3 linked regions of the Zobellia nedashkovskayae genome follow. The main gene of each other region encodes a partner of the protein of the gene in region 3 in a complex. Links are inferred from orthologs where the notes say so. Each region holds a gene or a part of one and is shown on either strand. Other genes may lie near its edges. The genes, in order: IWB64_RS10395, pfkA and rny.

Evidence for each region.
Region 1: rny (region 3) and IWB64_RS10395 share a complex: the UniProt entries of both Bacillus subtilis proteins name them as parts of the possible RNA degradosome complex. The link is inferred for Zobellia nedashkovskayae from one-to-one orthologs.
Region 2: rny (region 3) and pfkA share a complex: the UniProt entries of both Bacillus subtilis proteins name them as parts of the possible RNA degradosome complex. The link is inferred for Zobellia nedashkovskayae from one-to-one orthologs.

The regions. Positions count from the first base shown.
Region 1 is NZ_JADDXR010000002.1:2,482,143-2,486,481, reverse strand. What follows is about bases 411-3,360. They hold IWB64_RS10395 (polyribonucleotide nucleotidyltransferase), read left to right. Parts: upstream 411-746; coding sequence 747-2,975; downstream 2,976-3,360. Other genes in these bases: IWB64_RS10390 (sigma-70 family RNA polymerase sigma factor), read left to right, coding at 3,139-3,360; rpsO (30S ribosomal protein S15), read left to right, coding at 411-552. Also shown: IWB64_RS10405 (DUF302 domain-containing protein), read right to left, coding at 1-31; more of rpsO, read left to right, coding at 283-410; more of IWB64_RS10390, read left to right, coding at 3,361-4,002; IWB64_RS10385 (VF530 family protein), read left to right, coding at 4,237-4,339. UniProt on the Bacillus subtilis protein: Involved in mRNA degradation. Catalyzes the phosphorolysis of single-stranded polyribonucleotides processively in the 3'- to 5'-direction. Necessary for competence development in Bacillus subtilis.
Region 2 is NZ_JADDXR010000002.1:3,365,727-3,369,955, forward strand. What follows is about bases 647-3,486. They hold pfkA (6-phosphofructokinase), read left to right. Parts: upstream 647-1,493; coding sequence 1,494-2,480; downstream 2,481-3,486. Other genes in these bases: IWB64_RS13830 (translocation/assembly module TamB domain-containing protein), read left to right, coding at 647-1,220; gap (type I glyceraldehyde-3-phosphate dehydrogenase), read left to right, coding at 2,502-3,486. In the rest of the region: more of IWB64_RS13830, read left to right, coding at 1-646; more of gap, read left to right, coding at 3,487-3,503; IWB64_RS13845 (N-acetylglucosamine kinase), read left to right, coding at 3,586-4,229. UniProt on the Bacillus subtilis protein: Catalyzes the phosphorylation of D-fructose 6-phosphate to fructose 1,6-bisphosphate by ATP, the first committing step of glycolysis.
Region 3 is NZ_JADDXR010000002.1:4,901,471-4,905,724, reverse strand. Bases 1,003-3,867 are described here. They hold rny (ribonuclease Y), read left to right. Parts: upstream 1,003-1,583; coding sequence 1,584-3,152; downstream 3,153-3,867. Other genes in these bases: IWB64_RS20200 (sulfatase-like hydrolase/transferase), read right to left, coding at 3,224-3,867; IWB64_RS20215 (cell division protein ZapA), read left to right, coding at 1,003-1,295. Also shown: IWB64_RS20225 (M23 family metallopeptidase), read right to left, coding at 1-499; IWB64_RS20220 (hypothetical protein), read left to right, coding at 693-983; more of IWB64_RS20215, read left to right, coding at 999-1,002; more of IWB64_RS20200, read right to left, coding at 3,868-4,254. UniProt on the Bacillus subtilis protein: Endoribonuclease that initiates mRNA decay. Initiates the decay of all SAM-dependent riboswitches, such as yitJ riboswitch. Involved in processing of the gapA operon mRNA, it cleaves between cggR and gapA.

The sequences.
Region 1 (4,339 bases), 2.4 Mb from region 3 along the record:
AAAAAAGTAATGTCAAAAATTTCAAATTCATAATCCTTTAATTTAGGGCAATCTTAAGTCTGGGTTCTATGTTCTCTTTTTAAGATTGTAGTTAATACTTATAAGATATACGCATATTACCATTAATCAGTTTTTTCTCTAATGCTAAATTTTTCTAATCGTTAAAAGCTGTTAATGTATTTTATTCCCCAAATCAATTGTTTTTAGCGCATTAATTGTATCTTTGCCGCTTGATTGAAAATCAATCATATATACATAAAAATCATTTAAAATAATATTGGAATGTATTTAACGAAAGAAGTAAAAGCCGAAATCTTTACGAAATACGGCGGAAAAGCAGAGAACACTGGTTCTACTGAAGGTCAGATTGCATTGTTTACACACCGTATCAATCACTTGACTGGTCACTTGAAGAAAAATCACAAAGACTTTAATACTGAACGTTCTTTAGTAAAGCTGGTAGGTAAAAGAAGAAGCTTACTTGATTATATGATAAAGAATGATATTGTTAAATATCGTGAGCTTATTGTAGAGTTAGGTATTAGAAAGTAATATTCCTAGGGGCTGAAAATTTTCAGCCCCTATTTTATATAAAGTCCTTATTGTTTTAAGGCAAAACTAAAAGCTGCACACAGTTTTTCATTGGTCAAGTGCTATCAGCACACACAACAACACAACCTTCTGGCCTCAACAACCAGACGACCATTGTTTAACAGTCCGCCCGTTAGCGGATACAAATCAATTTTATGATTCCAAAAGTATTTAGAGAGGTCATAGACCTAGGTGATGGTAGAGAAATTTCTATCGAAACCGGAAAATTGGCAAAACAAGCTCATGGCTCTGTTGTTGTACAATCTGGAAAATGTATGCTATTGTGTACAGTAGTTTCCAATTACGAACAAAAAAATCTTGGTTTTCTACCCTTAACAGTAGATTACAGAGAAAAATTTGCTGCGGCAGGACGTTACCCAGGCGGTTTCTTTAAAAGAGAAGCAAGACCAAGTGACGGTGAAGTATTGACTATGCGTTTAGTGGATCGTGTATTACGTCCTCTTTTCCCAAAAGATTATCAAGCAGAAACACAAGTAATGATTCAGTTAATGTCTCATGATGATGATGTTATGCCTGAAGCTATGGCCGGTTTAGCGGCGAGTGCTGCTATTCAATTATCTGATTTCCCATTTGAATGTGCTATCTCCGAAGCTAGAGTTGGTCGTGTTAATGGTAAATTTGTAATTAACCCTACACGTGCTCAATTAGCTGAATCCGATATTGAAATGATGATTGGAGCTTCAGCTGATTCTGTAATGATGGTTGAAGGCGAAATGGATGAGATTTCTGAAGAGGAAATGGCTGATGCTATCAAATTTGCTCATGAAGCTATAAAAGTACAAATTGCTGCTCAATTACGTTTAGCAGAAGCTTTTGGCAAAAAAGAAGTACGTGAATATGAAACTGCTGAAGTTAACGAAGATTTAGAAAAAAGAATCCACGATTTAACTTACGATAAATGTTATGCCATTGCCAAGAAGGGAACTTCTAAAGCAGAACGTAGTAATGCATTTGCTGAAGTAAAAGAAGAAGTTAAGGCTTCTTTTACTGAAGAAGAGATGGAAGAATTTGGACATCTTGTTGGTGGATACTACAGACAAGCAGAAAAAGCAGCTGTTAGAGATCTAACATTAAACGAAGGTTTACGTTTAGACGGTAGAAAAACTGACGAAATCAGACCAATTTGGTGTGAGGTTGATTATTTACCATCAACACACGGTTCTGCAATTTTTACACGTGGAGAAACTCAAGCATTAGCTACAGTTACCTTAGGAACTTCTAGAGATGCTAATAAAATAGATATGCCATCTTATGAAGGCGAAGAGAACTTCTATTTACATTATAACTTCCCTCCTTTTTGTACAGGTGAAGCTAGACCAATTCGTGGAACATCTCGTAGAGAAGTTGGTCACGGTAACTTGGCGCAACGTGCATTAAAAGGAATGATCCCTGCGGATTGTCCTTATACTGTTCGTGTTGTATCTGAAGTATTAGAATCTAACGGTTCTTCTTCTATGGCAACAGTTTGTGCCGGTACAATGGCTATGATGGATGCCGGTGTGCAAATGAAAAAACCAGTTTCTGGTATTGCAATGGGATTAATTTCTGATGCTGAGTCTGGAAAGTATGCTGTATTATCTGATATTTTAGGTGATGAAGATCACTTAGGAGATATGGATTTTAAAGTTACTGGTACTGCAGATGGTATTACGGCTTGCCAAATGGATATTAAAGTAAAAGGATTGTCTTACGAAATTCTTGTAAATGCTTTAAAACAAGCCCGTGAGGGTCGTTTACATATCTTAGGTAAACTTACTGATACGATTGCTACACCAAATGCCGAAGTTAAAGAACACGCGCCTACAATGGTTACGCGTAGAGTTCCTAACGAATTCATTGGTGCTTTAATTGGACCAGGTGGTAAAGTAATTCAAGAGATGCAAAAAGAAACTGAGACTACTATCGTTATTAACGAAGACCCAGTTACTGAAGAAGGTATCGTAGAAATTTTAGGTGTAGGTAGTAAAGGTATTGATGCTGTTATGGCAAAAATAGATTCTATTCTATTTAAACCTGAAGTAGGAAGCGCTTACGAAGTTAAAGTCATTAAAATGTTAGATTTTGGTGCTGTTGTAGAATATCAAGATGCTCCAGGCAACGAAGTATTGTTACACGTATCGGAATTAGCATGGGAAAGAACTGAAAATGTTACCGATGTTGTAAACATGGGAGATGTTTTTGATGTGAAATATTTAGGTACTGACCCTAGAACTCGTAAAGAAAAAGTTTCTAGAAAAGCTTTATTACCAAAACCAGAAGGTTTTGTAGAAAGACCACCACGTAATGATAAAGATCGTGGTCGTGGTAGAGATGACAGACGAGGCGGTAGCAGAGATAACCGTGATCGTAAACCTAGAGACTAAGACCTCTAATTTTAACACATATTTAAAGCCTCAACTTGTTAAGTTGAGGCTTTTTTGTGCGACTCATCTAAAAAGTGAAGTTTTTTACGTCCGTTTGTAACATTTCTGGCTTTTTTGCGTATAAGTATATGCAGTCTATGCAAACTGAACCTAATTTATTTACATGAGACAGCTTAAAATTACAAAACAGGTCACCAACAGGGAGACCGCATCTTTGGACAAGTACTTGCAAGAAATAGGCAAAGTAGACTTGATTACGGCAGATGAAGAAGTAGAATTGGCACAACGTATCAAGGCAGGCGACCAGATCGCTCTTGAAAAACTCACAAAGGCCAATCTTCGATTCGTTGTATCAGTTGCCAAGCAGTACCAAAACCAGGGACTTACTTTACCCGATTTAATTAACGAGGGTAACCTTGGCCTTATTAAGGCCGCACAACGTTTTGACGAAACAAGAGGATTTAAGTTTATTTCTTATGCTGTTTGGTGGATTCGTCAATCTATTTTGCAAGCTTTGGCAGAACAGTCTCGTATTGTACGTTTGCCATTGAACAAAATTGGTTCAATCAACAAAATTAATAAAACCTTTGCTTTTCTTGAGCAGGCGCACGAACGTATGCCTTCTCCTGAAGAAATTGCAAAAGAGTTGGATATGACTGTTGAGGACGTAAAGCAATCGCTTAAGAACTCTGGCCGCCATGTATCTATGGATGCTCCTTTGATCGCTGGTGAAGATTCTAACCTTTATGATGTACTTCGTAGTGGTGAATCTCCAAACCCGGACAAAGAATTATTACACGAATCTTTGCGTACAGAAATTGAGCGCGCTTTAGAGACTTTAACGCCTAGAGAAGCAGATGTTATTCGTCTTTACTTTGGCCTTGCCGGACAACATTCAATGACTCTTGAAGAAATTGGTGAAACTTTTGAACTTACTAGAGAGAGAGTTCGCCAGATTAAGGAAAAAGCTATTAGAAGATTGAAACATACTTCTAGAAGTAAGATTCTTAAAACCTATTTAGGTTAAAAAATCTAAAAAGTTACACGTTAAATATTCCTTAAATTGGAAATTTGGCATATATATTGTAATTTTAAAAGCAACAACAGTTTATCATGACTGTTCGTTTTTTGATTGATGAATAAACTCCGGCTGATTACCGGAGTTTTTTCATTTAAAATATTTTAGAAGTCAACAAAAAGAATCTATTTTTAAATAAATCATCACTTTCAAAAAACGTGGTTTTAAACTAAGAAACATCTTATGGAATCTGACAATCAAATACCCGAGGGCCAACCTAACAACCCACTACATGGGGTTAAGTTAGTTGACATTTTAGAAAAACTAACGGAAAAATACACTTGGG
Region 2 (4,229 bases), 1.5 Mb from region 3 along the record:
ACATTAAGGTTGAAGGAAAAACAGCTAAGGGTACTTCTTTAAAGATTCCTTTAAGCGATGTAGCTTCTATTGGGGATTATTCTTTTATCAATTTTGTTGAAAAGAACAAGCTGAACCATGTAGAAGAAGAACGTGTTCTTGATGGATTTCAGGGGCTGGAGCTTACTTTTGATTTGGATGTTACGCCAGATGCAGAAGTAGAGATTGTAACGGATACTAAGACAGGAAGTTCTTTAAAAGGTAGTGGGGTAGGGATTTTGTTAATTCGTATCAACACCCGTGGTGCTTTTGAAATGTATGGAGATTTTGTTGTTGTGGAAGGTCAGTATAATTATAAGTTTGGCGGAGTTATCAATAAAACATTTCAAGTAAAACCTGGTGGGACCATTGTTTGGGATCGCGAACCATTAAAAGCAACATTAGACCTTGAAGCGGTATATGCCTTAAACGCAAACCCGGCACCACTGTTGGATAATCCGGGTTATACTAGGCGGATACCTACGGAAGTAGTTATTAAGTTGACCGATGACCTTGAGAGCCCTGACATTGAATTTAATATTGATTTTCCGGGAACCAATTCTATTGTACAGTCAGAGTTGGAATATCGTCTTCAAGACCCCACGGTAGAGGAACGTAACGCACTTTTCCTATTGGCGCAAGGTTCGTTCGTAAATGACCAGACTGGTATTGATCAGCAAGCACTTACTGGCAATTTGTTGCAGTCGGCATCAGGATTGTTGAATCAAGTTTTAGGTGAAAACGAAAAGTTTAATCTCGGTCTTTCTTACGAGCAGGGAATTCTTGATAGAAGTGCGGATTATCAAACGGAAAATAGAATAGGGGTAACCGTATCTACCCAAATAAGTGATCGTTTACTTTTTAATGGTAAAGTTGGAGTTCCGGTGGGTGGAACAACGGAGACAGTTGTTGCCGGTGATTTTGAGATTCAATTACTGTTGAATGAAGAAGGAACCTTAAGTGCTAAATTTTTCAACAGAGAAAATGAAATACAGGAATATTTAGCAGATAGATTGGGCTATACTCAAGGGGTAGGTATCTCCTATGAAGTAGATTTTAATAGTTTTAGAGAGCTTTTTAAGACTATTATGAAAAAGGAAGAGCCAAAGAAAAAACTTCCAGAACCCAACGAAGTTCCAAGTTCGGTAATGGGTAGGGATAGTTTGTTAAAGTTCTATCCTAAAGATAAAAGGTTAAAGTAAAACCAGTTATAAAAAAAAATCTTAAAAAGGTGACTTCAGATAGGTTGGTGATTCTTCTAAAAAGTCGCAAAAATTGACTTAAAAAGCTCAATTTTTCAATAAATATGAATTTTACAGTATTCTTAATTTTTAAGGAATATAGGGAGGGAATTTGTTATAATTAAATGTAATTACTAAGAAAATGTGTTCTAAGTTATCATGATGTTAAATTAGACGCTCAACACAGTTGGAATTCAAATAAGTTTGTTAGTTTTGCGACTTAGTTTTTTTTCAATGGCTTCAGAAATAAAGAAAATAGGTGTTTTAACCTCTGGCGGAGATTCCCCCGGCATGAATGCAGCAATACGATCCGTGGTTAGAACTTGTGCCTACATGAAAGTAGATTGTGTGGGTATCTATAGAGGATACCAAGGCATGATTGAAGGGGATTTTAAGCCAATGGACGCAAGAAGCGTTAACAACATAATAAATAAGGGTGGTACGATTCTTAAATCTGCCCGTTGTGATGACTTTAGAACTCCAGAAGGTAGAAAGAAGGCCTATGAGCAATTGCAAGCAGAAGGTATTGATGCATTTGTGGTAATAGGGGGTGACGGTAGTTTTACCGGAGCCATGATGTTTAACCAAGAGTATCACTTTCCAATAATTGGTATTCCAGGTACAATTGATAACGATATATTTGGTACATCTAATACGGTAGGCTTTGATACGGCCATGAATACGGTAGTGGAAGTGATAGATAAGATTAGAGATACGGCCAGTTCTCATAACCGACTTTTCTTTGTAGAAGTTATGGGTAGGGATGTAGGTCATATTGCTTTGAATGTAGGTGTTGGTGCAGGTGCAGAAGAAATTCTGATTCCAGAAGCCAATCGCGGTCTTGAGCGTTTGCTTGAGTCTTTAAAACGAAGTAAGAAATCAGGAAAATCTTCCAGTATCGTAGTTGTTGCAGAAGGTGATAAGATAGGAAAGAGTGTCTTTGAGCTTAAGGAATATGTAGAAGAACATTTACCTATATATGATGTAAGGGTGTCCGTACTTGGTCACATGCAGCGTGGTGGTGCTCCGTCTTGTTATGACAGGGTTTTGGCCAGTAGAATGGGTGTGAAAGCAGTAGAAAGTTTGTTGGAAGGCCAGACCAATTTTATGGTGGGTATTCAAAACAATAAGATTATATTAACTCCTATCAGTAAGGCTATAAAGGGTCATACGAAAATTGATAAGGAGCTTATACGAGTTTCAGAAATAATGACAACATAATTTAATTCAAAACAAAAGAGCATGTCAGATTTAAAAATAGGAATTAACGGATTCGGTCGTATCGGAAGATTAGTCTTCAGAGAAACTGTAAGAAGAGAAGGTGTAGATGTTGTAGCAATCAACGATTTGTTGGATGTTGAGCACTTGGCTTACCTTTTAAAATATGATTCCGTACACGGAAAGTTTGAAGGTACTGTTGATGTAAAAGATGGTCACTTGATCGTTAACGGTAAGACAGTAAGAATTACTGCAGAACGTGATCCTAAAAGTATTAAGTGGGATGCAGTTGGCGCTGAAATAGTAGCTGAATGTACTGGTATTTTCACAACTTTAGAAACAGCGCAATACCATATAGATGGTGGCGCTAAAAAAGTTGTTATATCTGCTCCATCTAAAGATGCACCAATGTTTGTAATGGGTGTTAACCATAAAGATGTGAAAGCTTCTAACACTATCGTTTCTAACGCATCTTGTACTACTAACTGTTTAGCTCCAATGGCTAAGGTATTGAACGATAACTTCGGTATAGAAGAGGCATTGATGACTACAGTTCACGCTACTACTGCAACGCAAATGACTGTTGATGGTCCTTCTAGAAAAGACTGGAGAGGTGGTAGAAGTGCAATGTTAAACATTATACCTGCATCTACTGGTGCAGCTAAAGCGGTAACTAAAGTTATTCCAGCATTAGAAGGAAAACTTACAGGTATGGCTTTTAGAGTGCCAACTGCAGATGTTTCTGTAGTGGATTTAACGGTTCGTCTTGAAAAAGAAACTTCATACGAGGAAATCAAAAAAGCTTTTAAAGCCGCTTCAGAAGGCGAATTGAAAGGTATCTTAGGTTATACTGAAGAAGCTCTTGTTTCTCAGGATTTCGTAAGTGACAAACGTACAAGTATTTTTGATGCCGGTGCCGGTATTGAATTGAACTCTAAGTTTTTCAAATTAATTTGCTGGTATGATAACGAAGCTGGTTTTTCTAACAAAATGGTAGATTTAGCTCAGCACGTTGCTAGTTTGTAATTTTTTTGAATATTACTAATTGTAATCCTGAGAGTGGGCAAAATTTTGCTTATTTTCAGGATTATTTTTTTAAACGAACATTATGATTTTAATTGTAGATAGTGGTGCCACCAAATCAGATTGGATTGCCTTGGATGAAAAGGGAGACCAGTTGTTTATGACCCAAACATTAGGTTTGAGTCCTGAGGTGTTGACAAGAGAGGTGATCGAAGATAGATTGGCCAATAATTTTGAGCTTTCAAAAAATAGAGAAAAGGTTTCTAGATTGCATTTTTACGGTGCAGGATGCGGTACGGAACGCATGAAAAACTTTTTGAGAGAAATTTTTAAGGAATTTTTTCCCAATGCAAAAGCAGATGTAAAAGAAGATACGTACGCAGCTATTTTCTCAACTACGCAAATTGGCTCTCAAGGTATTGTATGTATTTTGGGTACGGGTTCTAATTGTAGTTATTACGATGGTCACCAGTTGTTTCAGAAAGTAACCTCTTTGGGTTATATTCCTATGGATGATGGTAGTGGTAATTTTTTTGGCAGAAAGTTGATTAGAGATTACTATTTTCATAAAATGCCTCAAGATTTAGGTATCAAGTTTAATAAAGAATATGATTTGGATGCCGATGTTATAAAAGAAAATTTATACAAGCAGCCTAATCCAAATACCTATCTAGCTACTTTTGCTCGCTTTTTAGTGGAAAACAAAGACCACCCGTATTGTAAAGGGGT
Region 3 (4,254 bases):
TTTCCGAGATACTGCTTCTAATTTCAAAATGAAGGTGCGGGCCAGAAGATCCTCCGGTATTTCCGCCGTAGGCGATAATTTCCCCTTTTTCAACTTTTATTTCGGCATATTCAGGAAAATCTTCAACCTCGTATAATTTTTTCTTGTACTGTAGCTTTTTTACAAATTCTTGAATTTTAGGTGCAAATTTCTGAAGATGCCCGTAAACAGAGGTGTAGCCATTTGGATGTGCAATGTATAGTACTTTTCCGTAGCCCCAATGAGAGACTTTAACACGGGTAACGCTACCGTCTGCAATGGCGTAGATGGGCAGTCCTTCACGTTGCTCGGTTTTAATATCAATACCAGAGTGAAAATGGTTTGAACGCAGTTCGCCAAATGTACCCGCAAGAACTAGCGGAATGTCTACCGGAGATCTAAACGCATCCTGCGGATATTTCTCTTGGGCGATACCAATAGCGGTTATGAATAATAAAAAGCCTACAAAAAGTTTTCTCATAATTTTTTGGACAGTGATACGAAATTAGCCAAACGGTTTGAATTCTTGAAAATATCTAGCACGAAAAATGACACATCTTCTTTAACCAACGTTATTTAAGGCCTTAAAGTATTACTTGAAGAATAATTCAAAAAAGTATTGCTAAGTAATGGCAGGTATGTTAACTTTGTGTAAAATGCATTGCGTTTGATTTATGAGTGAATTAGTCAAAGTCGTAGACTCTTTAGAGAATAAAATAAGCAAGCTTTTGCATAAGTTGGAGGTGCTTCACCAATCCAACACTAGATTGCAAGAGGAGCTTAATGAAATTAAAGAGGACAAGGGCAAAGTGTTGGATTCCGTTTCTATGTGGGAAGAGAAATACAACTCGTTGAAGCTCGCAAACTCAATGCTTGGCAGTAATACAAATAAAACTGAAGCTAAGCTTAAAATAAATACATTGATCAGGGAGTTGGACTATTGCATAGCGCAACTTTCAGAATAATGTTCAAAAGATAAAATGTCAGAAAAGCTAAAAATTAAGCTTTCCATAGCGGATAGGGTGTATCCTTTGACTATCGATCCAAGCCAAGAAGAAGGCTTGCGAAAGGCAGCGAAGAACATTGAGCAATTGGCAAAAAAGTTTGAACAGAGTTACGCGGTGCGGGATAAACAAGATGTTTTGGCCATGTGTGCCTTACAATTTGCATCTAAAATAGAGCAGCGTGGTATTGATCAATCCGAAGGAACCTTAAATGCAACTGAACGCCTAAAAGCGTTAGATGATTTGGTTACTTCAAAGCTTGGTATAAAATAAATACGTTCTTTAAAATACATAAGTTACTGCCCACATTGGTATTACCTTTTGACAAACTCAACATTTATTTTGTTTAAAAAGGGTGAGTGTAGATTGTAAAAGCGGGCCCTACTCGTATAGGGATTCTTGATCAGTCTTGTAGCCCTAAACCTGTTTATTGGAGTTTGTACAAAACTTCTCTGATGTGGGCTTTTTTTATGGATTTGTTTGAGCAACTGTGGTCGGTACAACATTTTTCATGTACAGCTCTAAGTTCTTAAGCACGTTCAAACCTAAATTGTTAGATATATGGATAGTGCAACACTTATAATAGCCGGCATCGTCGGCCTTGCGATTGGATTTGCCATCGCAAAATTTATGGAAAAGGGAAAAGCATCAAAAACCCTTTCCAATGCCAAAAGCGAGGCGAATACGATAATCAGTTCCGCCAAATCGGAAGGAGAAAACATTAAGAAAGACAAAATTTTTCAGGCCAAAGAAAAGTTTCTAGAGTTAAAGGCGGAGCACGAAAAAGTCATTGTTAATAAAGACAAGAAAATTGGTGAGGCCGAAAAACGTACTCGTGATAAAGAGTCTCAGGTTAGCAATGAATTGGCAAAAAGCAAAAAACTCAACATCCAACTTGACGGTAAGTTAAAAGAAGTTACCCATAAAGAAGAGTTTCTTGAAAAGAAGCAAAGTGAACTAGAAAAGCTTCACAAAAACCAAGTACAGCAGCTAGAAGTTATCTCTGGTCTTTCAGCAGATGATGCAAAAGGGCAATTGATGGAGTCGCTTAAAGAAACGGCAAAGACAGATGCAATGGCCTATATCCAAACTACGGTAGAGGAGGCTAAATTAACCGCTCAACAAGAAGCCAAGAAAATCATTATAAATACAATTCAACGTATAGGAACAGAAGAAGCGGTAGAAAACTGTGTATCTGTTTTTAACTTGGAATCTGATGATGTTAAAGGTAGGATCATTGGTAGAGAGGGTAGAAATATCCGTGCTTTAGAAGCAGCTACAGGTGTTGAAATTATTGTAGATGACACGCCAGAAGCTATTATTCTTTCTTGTTTTGATTCTGTTCGTCGTGAAGTTGCAAGGCTTTCTTTGCACAAGCTAGTAACGGACGGTAGAATACACCCGGCACGTATAGAGGAAATAGTTAAAAAGACAGAGAATCAAATAGAACAAGAAATCGTAGAGGTAGGGAAACGTACCGTTATTGATTTAGGTGTTCATGGTTTGCATCCAGAATTGGTTCGTGCCATTGGCCGAATGAAATACCGTTCTTCTTACGGACAAAACTTATTACAACACTCCAGAGAGGTTGCTAAATTATGTGGGGTAATGGCAGCAGAGCTTGGACTAAACCCTAAGTTGGCTAAACGAGCAGGACTTTTACACGATATAGGTAAAGTTCCAAATACTGAAGCTGAGGTAGAAACACCACATGCTATTTTAGGTATGCAGTGGGCTGAGAAGTATGGTGAAAAACCAGACGTATGTAACGCCATTGGTGCTCACCACGATGAAATAGAAATGAAGACACTTATTGCGCCAATCGTTCAGGTGTGTGATGCTATTAGCGGAGCAAGACCAGGAGCACGTAGACAAGTGTTGGATTCATACATTCAACGTCTTAAAGACCTTGAAGAGGTTGCTTTCAGTTTTGGAGGAGTTCAAAAGGCCTACGCTATTCAAGCAGGACGTGAACTAAGGGTAATTGTTGAAAGTGAAAAAGTTAATGATGAGAAAGCGGCTCAGTTGTCTTTTGAGATTTCACAGAAAATACAGACAGATATGACCTATCCTGGACAGGTAAAAGTTACCGTAATTAGGGAAACCCGTTCAGTGAACGTAGCAAAATAGAATACAATATTCTTTATAAAACAAAAGAGCCCCGTACATACGGGGCTCTTTTTATTTAGTGACTATAGCGCTTATTTCTGATAAGGACTATCAACTAGTTTGTCTACTTCAAAAGTAGCATCGTAATCTGGCATTTGACCATTCTCCCATAACTCTTTATCCTTTACCGAATAGTACCATAAAGGCTTTACAAAGCTCTTTGTCCATTCTTCGGTTCTGGCTATCATATCCTTTAAACGTTCTGGGTAACGGCCTGCTAGGTTTTTCTTTTCACCTATGTCCTCTGTTATGTTATGCAGGTTCCAAGGTTCATTACCCATTCTGGTAATTTTCCAATCGCCTAGTCTTGCACCCACATCATTGTAACCTTCACGGTATCGCAAAGAATAAATCAAATCATCTTTGTAGGGTTCTGTATTTTGTAATACATCATCCATAATGTTTTTGCCATCAAGTTTCTTGTCTTCTGGAAGTTTCGCTTCAGCAAGAATGGTAAAAGTAGGGTAGAGGTCAAGTGCAGTAACAGGGAAATCAAAACGCTGTTCTTTTTTGATTTTTTTTGGCCAATGAAAAAACATAGGTACCCGGTAACCACCTTCCCAAGTATCACCTTTAGTTCCTTTTAAAGGATAGTTACTAGCACCATGATCAAAGTTTCCTCCATTGTCGCTTAAGAAAACGATCAAGGTATTATCTAACTGGTTCGTTTCTTTTAAAGTCTCTACAATTTTTCCAACACCGCGGTCTACTGCATAAACCATGGCAGCGTAGGTTCTTCGGTCTTTGTCTTCTATATTGGAAAACTTAGCAATGTCTTCAGCCTTGGCTTGAAGTGGTACGTGTGGTGCATTGTAGGCAAGGTAAATAAAGAAAGGTTGTTTCTTTTTAGCGGCTATTTTAATATCATTGCTAGCCTCGCGAGAAAAGCCATCGGTTATATATTCTGTTTCGTTGGCAGGTTTCCCGTTATGCTCCATTGGAAATACATAATCTCTAATATTCTTATTCCCAGATTGCATTTGAACATCGTAGGTCTTGTTATATTCATTTGGAAAATAATCGTGACCTCCGCCTAAAAATCCATAAAAATTATCGAACCCTC